DNA from 3 places in the Mesorhizobium sp. M1182 genome. Region 2 is predicted to be linked to each of the others. Evidence: predicted binding sites of a transcription regulator. Region 2 holds the regulator's gene; each other region holds the start of a gene.
What was found. Region 2 encodes PhoB, which activates phosphate uptake and scavenging genes when phosphate is short. Its sites were predicted from a motif close to TGTCATNNANCTGTCAT; they were not measured.

Region 1 (3,273 bases), on a different contig from region 2:
TGCCTCGGTGATGCATGTCGACATTTCAGGCGAAATCGCCGAGCCGCATCCCGACGTCGCCGGCTTCGACATCGGCGAGGAGCGGTTTACGGCGCTGCTCGATTACATTGCGGGAAGCTTCCGGCAGGGACCGAACGGGGCCATGCCGATCGAGAATGCGGCGTATTCCCGTTTCGATCGTTTCTTCGAAGGCAATGGCCGTTTCAACGCGCTGGTCGGCTGCAACACCTGGGCGGCGGCGGCGCTGCGCACCGCCGGGCTGCGCACCGGCTGGTGGAACCCGCTGCCGGCATCGCTCGGCCTGTCGATGCGGCTTTACAATTGACCGGGCGACTTAGGACCGCCGAACGTCCTACGCCCGCCAGCCGTAGAGCCAGTCGAGATCGGCGGCGAGCTTTTCGGGTGAGCGCATCGCCAGGACCAGGTTGCGGGCCATCGCCACCGGCCCGGCCGCATGCCAGGCGAGGCGGTTGATGGCGCCACGGCGGGCGACCTGGGCGACGCGCGGCCGCCGCGCCTGTTCCCAGGCGGCAAGCGCCCCCTCAAGATCGGCTGTGGAGGCCGCAATGAAGCCGGCAAGCGTCGCCGCGTCCTCGATCGCCATCGCCGCGCCCTGTGCGGCAAACGGCGTCATCGCGTGCGCCGCATCGCCGATCAGCGCGATGCCTTGCGGCGTCGTCCACCGCCGCTGCTCGACAATGTGGATCGGCCATGCCGTCCACGGCGCCGCCTCGGTCGCCAGGCGAACCAGCGCCGGCGCGGTACCGCGCATGGCGCTGGCGAGGCTGGCGGGGTCGGCATACCCCGACCAGCCTTCGGCGATGCGCTCGCCCTTGGTGAAGGCAGCGAGGTTGAAGGCAGTGCCACGGCTGACCGGATAGGCGACCATATGAAAGCCGGGATAGAGGAATGCGGTAACGCAATCGGGCGCACCGATCGCCCTGAAGGCTTGTCCGGCGAGGGTGTCCGCGGCCACCGTGGCGCGCCAGGCAAGCTCGCCCGAGAATCGGCTTCTGCCGAATTCGGCCGCCTTGCGGGCCAGTTTTTCTCGCACCGACGACCAGACCCCATCGGCGCCGACCAGCAACGATGCTTCGGTTCCGATGGTCGTGCCGGCAATCTCGACTGTTGCGGTGATGCCATTCGGTCTGGTTGCGACGCCGCAGACGCGGGCACCGGTGACAAGCTCGACCTTGGGCCGCTCGGCTATCCGCTGCATCAGCGCTGACTGCAGATCCGCGCGGTGGGCAACGAGATAGGGCGCTCCCCAGCGCGTGTCGGCCGCCTGGCCAAGCGGTACGCGCGCCAGCTTGCGCAGCGTGGCGGCATCCTTGAGCACGACTGCCTCCGGCCGCACCGCCGTCGCCAGCAGCCGATCGAGTACGCCGAGCTGCCGTAGGATGCGCGTCGCGTTGGGCGAAAGCTGGATACCGGCGCCGGCAGCCTCGAGGTGCTGCGCCTGTTCGAACAGTTTTACCCGATAGCCGCGCTCGGCGAAGGCCAGTGCCGCGGTCAGCCCGGCGACGCCCGCCCCGGCGATGACCACCTGCCGGGACTGCGTTTCCTGCATCAGGCTTGTCGCGGAAGAATCAGGCGGCCTGGTCGATATAGAGGCAGCCCGGCGGCTGCGTTTCCAATGCCTTCAGTTTCGGCGAATAGCGATAGAGCGTCGAGCAATAGGGGCAGACCTTTTCATTGTCGTCGCCCATGTCGAGAAATACATGCGGATGGTCGAAAGGCGGATTGGCGCCGGTGCACATGAATTCCTTGACGCCGATGTCGATTGCCGGGTAGCCCGCATCGTTCTGGAAATGGGGAATGGAACCGCCTGCCATCGTCGTCTCCTGATCTCGTCGATTGCATCTGGATCATAACCCGTCTCTTTGCAAGATCGATGAAATGAAACTGTCGCAAAAGCCTGTCAGAGGATAAGTTAAGCCGGTTAAGGCTGTGCTCGTCGAACGGTGTGGGAAGAGCGGGAACCATGAACGAACTGAAGCCGGTGCAGAACGAATTCATCACCGTCGAGGCGGCGAGCCCCGAAGGCGGCAATCCCGATCGCTTCGTCAATCGCGAGTTTTCCTGGCTGCAATTCAACCGGCGCGTGCTCGAAGAGTCGCTGAACGCCAACCATCCGCTGCTCGAGCGTGTTCGCTTCCTGTCGATATCGGCCGCCAACCTCGACGAGTTCTTCATGGTCCGCGTCGCCGGTCTTGCCGGCCAGGTGCGCGAAGGCATCGTGCTGAAGAGCCCGGATGGGCGCACTCCCGAGCAGCAGCTCGAACAATTGCTGCGCGAGGTCGAGCGCCTGCAGGAGGACCAGCAGAACAGCCTTTCGGCGCTGATGCTGCTGCTCGACAAACAAGGCATCGAAAGCATCACCCGCGATGCGCTGACCAAGGACGAGAAGACCTGGCTCGAGGACCATTTCCAGGAGCAGGTATTTCCGGTCCTGACGCCGCTGTCGATCGACCCGGCGCATCCGTTTCCGTTCATTCCCAATCTCGGTTTCTCGATGGCGCTGCAATTGCGCCATCGCAAGAACGGCGAGGAAATGAGCGCGCTTCTGCGCCTGCCGGTGGCGCTGAGGCGCTTCATCCGTTTGCCGGATCGCAAGCATCATGTCCGCTTCATTCCACTCGAAGAGGCGGTCAGTCTCTATATCGGCAAGCTGTTCCCCGGCTATGAGGTCAAGGGCTCCGGCACATTCCGCATCATCCGCGACAGCGATATCGAGGTCGAGGAAGAATCAGAGGATCTGGTGCGGCTGTTCGAGACGGCGCTGAAGCGGCGACGCCGCGGCTCGGTCATCCGGATCGAGTTCGACCGGCTGATGCCGCCCGAATTGCGCGACTTCGTCGCCGGCGAGCTTGGCGTTTCGGCAAGCCGGATCAGCGTGCTCACCGGTCCGCTGGCGCTCAGCCAGATCTCGGAGATCGTCGCCGTCGCCCGCGACGATCTGAAGTTCACGCCCTACAATCCGCGCTTCCCCGAGCGCATCCGCGAGCATGGCGGCGATTGTTTTGCCGCGATCCGCGAGAAGGACATCATCGTCCACCACCCCTACGAATCCTTCGACGTCGTGGTGCAGTTCCTGCGCCAGGCAATGGCCGATCCGGAAGTGGTGGCGATCAAGCAGACGCTCTATCGCACCTCCAACGACAGCCCGATCGTACGCGCTTTGGTCGACGCCGCCGAGGCCGGCAAGTCGGTGACCGCGCTAGTCGAGCTCAAGGCGCGTTTCGACGAGGAAGCCAACATCCGCTGGGCCCG
Region 2 (3,273 bases):
ATAGCACGCATTTCCGGCGAGACGGCGCCGCTGCTCTTCACCGCGCTCAACAACCAGTTCTGGAGCAGCAATATCAACGCGCCGATGGCCAGCCTGCCGGTGACCATCTTCCAGTTCGCTCTCAGCCCTTACGAGGAATGGCAGCAACTGGCGTGGACCGGCGCACTCATAATCACCCTGACGGTTCTGGGCTTGAGCATCCTCGCCCGCAGCCTTACCGGACGCAGAGAGGACAGATGACACAGATGTTGTCCCCAGACATGACGATGACCGAAACGGTCACCGAGAAGACGAAGATCGAGGTCAAGAATCTCAACTTCTACTACGGCCAGAGCAAGGCGCTGAAGGACATCAGCCTGTCGCTGCCCGAGCGCAGCGTCACGGCCTTCATCGGCCCTTCGGGCTGCGGGAAATCGACGCTGCTGCGTGTGTTCAACCGCATCTATGAGCTCTACCCAAAACAGACGGCCGAGGGCCAGGTGCTGCTCGACGGCAAGAACATTCTCGACCGGTCGCAGGATCTCAACCTCCTCAGGACCAAGATCGGCATGGTGTTCCAGAAGCCGACGCCGTTCCCGATGTCGATCTACGAGAACATCGCCTTCGGCGTCAGGCTCTACGAGAACCTCGGCAAGTCCGAGATGGACGGCCGCGTCGAACAGGCGTTGAAGCGCGCCGCGCTGTGGAGCGAGGTCAAGGACAAGCTCAACGCCAGCGGCTTGAGCCTATCCGGCGGCCAGCAGCAGCGGCTCTGTATCGCCCGCACCGTGGCCGTGAAGCCGGAAGTCATTCTGCTCGACGAACCGGCTTCGGCCCTCGACCCGCTGTCGACTGCCAAGATCGAGGAACTGATCGACGAATTGCAAGCCGACTACACGATCGTCATCGTCACCCACAACATGCAGCAGGCGGCGCGCGTGTCGCGCCAGACGGCCTTCATGTATCTGGGTGAACTGGTCGAGTTCGACCGGACCGAGAAGATCTTCACGTCGCCCCGCGAGAAGCGCACGCAGGACTACATCACTGGCCGCTTCGGCTGAGCCGTTCCGATCATGCATATGAGGACAGGACCATGGGCGAACACACAGTCGCTTCTTTCGACGAGGATCTCGAGCAGATCAGCAAGCTGATCCGCGACATGGCCGACCTCGCCGGTTCGATGGTCGGCGGGGCGACCAAGGCGCTGTTGAATTCCGACAACGTGCTGGCGCAACGCGTCGTTTCCGACGACGCCATCATGGATGCGCGTCAACGCGAACTGGACGACCGCGCTATCACCCTGATCGCCAAACGCCAGCCGATGGCCCACGATCTTCGCCATGTGGTCGGAGCGATCCGCATGGCGGGCGACCTCGAACGCATCGGCGACCTTGCCAAGAATATCGCCAAGCGCGTGAGTGCGGTCGGCCTCAGCGCCACGCCGCGGGACCTGTCGCATTCCATCGACGCGATGGCGCAGCTGGTTCTCATCCAGGTGCAGGGTGTCATCGAGGAATATGCTGCAGGCGATGCGGCCGCGTTGGCCAAGCTTCGTGCCGCCGACGAGCGCATCGACGTTAAATACACGTCCGTGTTCCGCGAGCTGTTGACCTACATGATGGAAGATCCGCGCAACATCACCGCTTGCACGCACCTGCTGTTCTGCGCCAAGAATCTGGAGCGGATCGGCGACCATGTCACCAACATCGCCGAAAATGCGTATTATGTGCTGACCGGCGAGCAATTGCCGGTCAATCGTCCGAAGCAGGACGAAACGACAATGTCCGCACCGGTGACATGATGGGGGTGCCCAGCCGATGATCGCACCACGCATAATGGTGGTGGAGGACGAGGAGCCGTTGGGTGTGCTGCTCCGCTACAATCTCGAATCCGAAGGCTACCAGGTCGAGGTGGTGACACGCGGCGACGAAGCCGAGATCCGTTTGCAGGAGAATGTGCCCGACCTTTTGGTGCTCGACTGGATGATACCAGCGGTTTCCGGCATCGAGCTCTGTCGTCGGTTGCGGGTGCGCCCCGAAACCGAGCGGCTGCCGATCATCATGCTGACCGCGCGCGGCGAGGAGAGCGACCGGGTGCGCGGTCTTTCGACCGGCGCCGACGACTATCTGGTCAAGCCGTTTTCGACACCGGAATTCATGGCCAGGGTCAAGGCGCTGCTGCGGCGCGCCAAGCCGGAAGTGCTGTCCAGCGTGCTGAAGGTCGGCGACATCGTGCTCGATCGCGAATCGCACAGGGTCTATCGCAAGAAGAGCGAAATCAGGCTCGGGCCGACCGAATTCCGGCTGCTCGAGTTCATGATGCGGCATCCGGGCCGTGTCTTCTCGCGCAGCCAGTTACTCGATAATGTCTGGGGGGAGACAATCTACATCGACGAACGCACCGTCGACGTGCATGTCGGGCGGCTGCGCAAAGCCGTCAACAACGGCCGGATGCCGGATGTCATCCGCACCATCCGCGGCGCCGGCTATGCGATCAGGGAAGATTGACCCGCCTGGTCAGGCTACGTTCTTTCTGACGCTGGGCCTCATTTGCGCGCCCGGCGCGAAAATCTCCTGGTCGACGAAGCTTAACGCCCGCATCGCGCAGCCTTCGCGGATCAGAGGCAATTCGTTCGGCTCTGTATCGAAGGAGATCGAGCCTGAATGCTGGCCGCCGGCGGTCTGGGCGATTGCCTTCCGCAAGGCCGGCTCGATCAGATCGAAGGCGGCGGCACTGGCGCCGACCATCGCGACCGGTGCCGGATCGATCAGCGCGAACAGCGAGCCGAGACCGAAACCCAGCGCTTCGCCGGCCTTGCGGTAGGCCTCGCGTTCCGGCCCATCTTTCTCGCGCGCCCGGGCCGCCAGTGCGCGCATGTCGGCGTCGCTGACGTCGGCGACCGGTTCGCTGTCTTCGCTCATCTGCCTGGCGTTGCGCCAGATGGCGTAGTTCCCGGCATACGCCTCGATGCAGCCGCGCCGCCCGCAACGGCAGAGCGCGCCGCCCGGACGATGGATCATGTGGCCAAATTCGCCGCCCGAGGAATGCGTCCCGGTGAACAGTTCGCCCTTCAGCACCAGCCCCATGCCGATGCCATGCGAAAGCAGGATGGCGATGAAGTCGTCGCGATAGCGATCCGGATTGCGCCAGCGCAAAGCCACCGCCATCATGTTGCAGTCGTTCTCCACCGTTGCCGGGATGCCGAATTCGTCCTCCAGCATGTCGGCAAAGGCGATGTCGGTCTGCGGCGTGATCGGCGACCACAGCATGGCGCGTGCAGGGGAGTCGGTAATG
Region 3 (3,273 bases), 110 kb from region 2:
CGCTGCCCCTTAGCTTCGCTTCCTGCGCCTGTTCGCCGAAGCCGGACATATCGGCTGCGCTCTGTCCGTCGAAAAGCTCGCCGAATTGCATCGTGTTCAGGGTGGCTGTCGCTGTTCCGGTCAGCTTCGCCATACTGTCATTGGCGCTGACAATGCGGGTGCCATCGCAAACGATCAGACCTTCCACCGCCGCATTGGCGAGATCGTGCATGCGATCGGCCTCGAGCTTCTGGCGGCGAAAGCGCAGGTCGATCCACAGCGCGGCACCCGATAGCACAAGGATTATCAGGCTGGCGACCGCTGCGGCAAAGGGCTGGGAAATGGGCTCGATGGAATGTTCGGATATTTCAATCGAGGAATCCGGAATGATCGACACCGCGGCCATCGCGATGAAATGCAAGCTGCAAATCGCCAGCGTCAAAAGCGCGGCGCCGCCGAAAGTCGCGAGCGCTGACGGACGGCGCAAGACGACAAGGAGCGCCAGTGCCGCGAGGGTCACGCCGGCCAGAAGCGATATCGCGACAAGGAGCAGGTTCCATACGACCCGGCCTTCGACCTCGAAAGCTGCCATGCCGATGTAGTGCATCGTCGCGATGGCGCCGCCCAGAATGGCGCCACCGACGAGGAAATGGTCGATGCCGCGGCGCAAGGTGGCGACCCACATCCCAAGCGCGGTCATGATAATGGCGGCGGCAAGCGAAAAGGCGGATAATCCCGGATTGTATGCGTTCGGTATTCCCGGCGTAAACGCGGTCATGGCGATGAAATGCGTCGCCCATATGCCGAACCCGGTCGAGGCCGCGGCGATCATCAGCCAGACAAGCCGGTTTCGCTCGGTCGATCGGCCGACATGCTTAAGGAGATTAACCGCTGAGAAGCAAGAAATTCCACAGATGAGTGCGGCAAGCGCAACCAGTCTCGGATCGTGCTGACTTACAATACAATTATAGACCGTCAGCATCCTGGTTCACTCGGTCTGCCAAAATTAACAGGGGAGGTGTGACTGATTAGCTCTTGGAGATTTTAACGAATGGTTAACCCGTGGGCCATGAGGCGGGTCTTTTCGGGGGAAAACCGACGCCGCTGCGCCGAAAAGACGGTGATGTGATTTCTGGCGCCCGGTTTCAGTAGCGAGTGCACTTTAGGAAGGAATGATGTTCATTGATCCGCAATAAAACCGTTGTCCGATTGTCATCAGCGCCACATATTGGCTTTGCGGAAGTGCCCCTTTCGCCAATGACAAACGGGAGATGAAACATGAAGTTCTTCGGCTTTGCGGCCGGTATCGCCGCCACCGTGACCCTGCTTTCCACCACCTCCGCCTTCGCCGTCACGCAGATCAGCTGGTGGCACGCCATGACCGGCGCCAACGCCGAGGTCGTCGCCAAGATCTCCAAGGATTTCAACGCCAGCCAGAGCGACTATGAGCTCGTTCCGGTGTTCAAGGGCACCTATCCGGAGACGCTGAATGCCGGCATCGCTGCCTTTCGTGCCGGGCAAGCGCCCGATATCCTCCAGGTGTTCGACGTCGGCACCGGCGTGATGATGGCGGCCGAGGGTGCGATAAAGCCGGTGGCCGATGTGATGACCGGCGCCGGGATGACTTTCGACAAGAGCCAGTATCTGCCCGGCATCGTCGGCTATTATTCGAAGCCGGACGGCACCATGCTATCGTTCCCCTACAACTCTTCCTCGCCGATCCTCTATTACAACAAGGACATCTTCCAGAAGGCAGGCCTCGACGTGAACAATCCGCCCAAGACGTGGAACGAGGTGTGGGAAGCTGCCAAGAAGATCAAGACGAGCGGCGCCGCCCCTTGCGGCTATACCTCGACCTGGCTGACCTGGATCCACCTGGAGAATTTCGCGGCGTGGAATGACGTGCCTTGGGCCACCCAGCAGAATGGCCTGGCTGGAGGTGATGTCGAACTCAAGATCAATGCGCCGATTTTCGTCAACCACTTCCAGGCGCTCGCTGGCCTGGCCAAGGACGGCACGTTCAAATATGGCGGACGCACCTCCGAAGCCAAGCAGATATTCCTCGCCGGCGAATGCGGCATCTTCACCGAATCGTCGGGCGGCCTCGGCGATATCGTCAAGTCCGGCATGAACTATGGCATCGGCCAGCTTCCGTATGATACCGACGCCAAGGGCGCACCACAGAACACGACGCCGGGTGGTGCCAGCCTGTGGGTGTTCGGCAACAAGTCGGACGAGGAATACAAGGGTGTCGCCGCCTTCTTTGCCTATCTGTCCAAGACCGATGTGCAGGAATATCTGCACCAGAAGTCGGGATACCTGCCTGTGACGCTCGCCGCGTATGAGGCGACGAAGAAATCAGGCTTCTATGACAAAAACCCCGGCCGCGAGACACCCATCCTGCAGATGACGGGCAAGGCGCCGACCGACAACTCGAAGGGCGTGCGCCTGCCGAATCTGCCGCAGGTGCGCGATATCCAGAACGAGGAGCTGGAGAAGATGCTGGCCGGCCAGCAAACCGCCCAGCAGGCACTCGACAATGCGGTTGCGCGCGGCAACGTCGCGATCAAGGAAGCGCTGGAGAACTGACGGGATTATCTCGGTTAGTCGGTTGGAATATCGCCCACGCGGGCTCGCGTGGGCGACACCTGGATAGCGAGGGAAATCAGCCTGTCTCCACGCGTCGTATTTCCCAACAAGATCCTGCCCTACCTGCTGGTGGCGCCACAGCTCGCCATCACCCTGGTTTTCTTCTACTGGCCGGCCGGTCAGGCGCTTTACCAGTCGATGCTCAGGCAAGACCCGTTCGGGCTGAAGAGCAGGTTCGTCTGGTTTGCCAATTTCCGGAAGGTGCTGGCCGATCCGGCCTACCTCAACTCGATCAAGGTCACCGTAGTGTTCTCTCTTGCGACCGCGATCGTTGCCATGGTTGTGGCCCTGCTGCTCGCGGTCATGGCCGAGAAGGCCGTGCGCGGCAAAGGCCTCTACCGCACACTGTTGATATGGCCTTACGCCGTGGCGCCGGCGATTGCCGGCATGCTTTGGCTTTTCCTGTTCAATCCCTCGATCGGCTCGTTGGCCTATTTGCTGAGAAGCCTCGGCGTCGTATGGTAGCCGCTGCTCAACGGCACCCACGCCATGATCCTGCTGGTGTCGGCTGCTGCCTGGAAGCAGATCAGCTACAACTTCCTGTTCTTCGTCGCCGGCCTGCAGGCGGTGCCGAAAACGCTGATCGAAGCGGCGGCCATGGACGGCGCCGGCGAAACCAAGCGCTTCTGGACCATCGTCTTCCCG

Region 1: the regulator PhoB is predicted to act here: its motif matches at 1,896-1,912, upstream of NKH33_RS18930 (RNA degradosome polyphosphate kinase).
Region 3: the regulator PhoB is predicted to act here: its motif matches at 1,179-1,195, upstream of ugpB (sn-glycerol-3-phosphate ABC transporter substrate-binding protein UgpB).

Annotation. Positions count from the first base shown of each region.
Region 1 is NZ_JAMYMD010000015.1:57,877-61,149, forward strand. Features, by position in the region: gene NKH33_RS18915 (TIGR02117 family protein) at 1-325, shown strand, start outside; gene NKH33_RS18920 (FAD-dependent monooxygenase) at 353-1,570, opposite strand; gene NKH33_RS18925 (zinc-finger domain-containing protein) at 1,590-1,835, opposite strand; gene NKH33_RS18930 (RNA degradosome polyphosphate kinase) at 1,985-3,273, shown strand, end outside.
Region 2 is NZ_JAMYMD010000003.1:154,384-157,656, reverse strand. Features, by position in the region: gene pstA (phosphate ABC transporter permease PstA) at 1-240, shown strand, start outside; gene pstB (phosphate ABC transporter ATP-binding protein PstB) at 237-1,040, shown strand; gene phoU (phosphate signaling complex protein PhoU) at 1,073-1,780, shown strand; gene phoB (phosphate regulon transcriptional regulator PhoB) at 1,797-2,486, shown strand; gene NKH33_RS05655 (ROK family protein) at 2,496-3,273, opposite strand, start outside.
Region 3 is NZ_JAMYMD010000003.1:48,783-52,055, reverse strand. Features, by position in the region: gene NKH33_RS05070 (bifunctional diguanylate cyclase/phosphodiesterase) at 1-961, opposite strand, end outside; gene ugpB (sn-glycerol-3-phosphate ABC transporter substrate-binding protein UgpB) at 1,258-2,568, shown strand; partial or broken gene ugpA (sn-glycerol-3-phosphate ABC transporter permease UgpA) at 2,650-3,273, shown strand, end outside.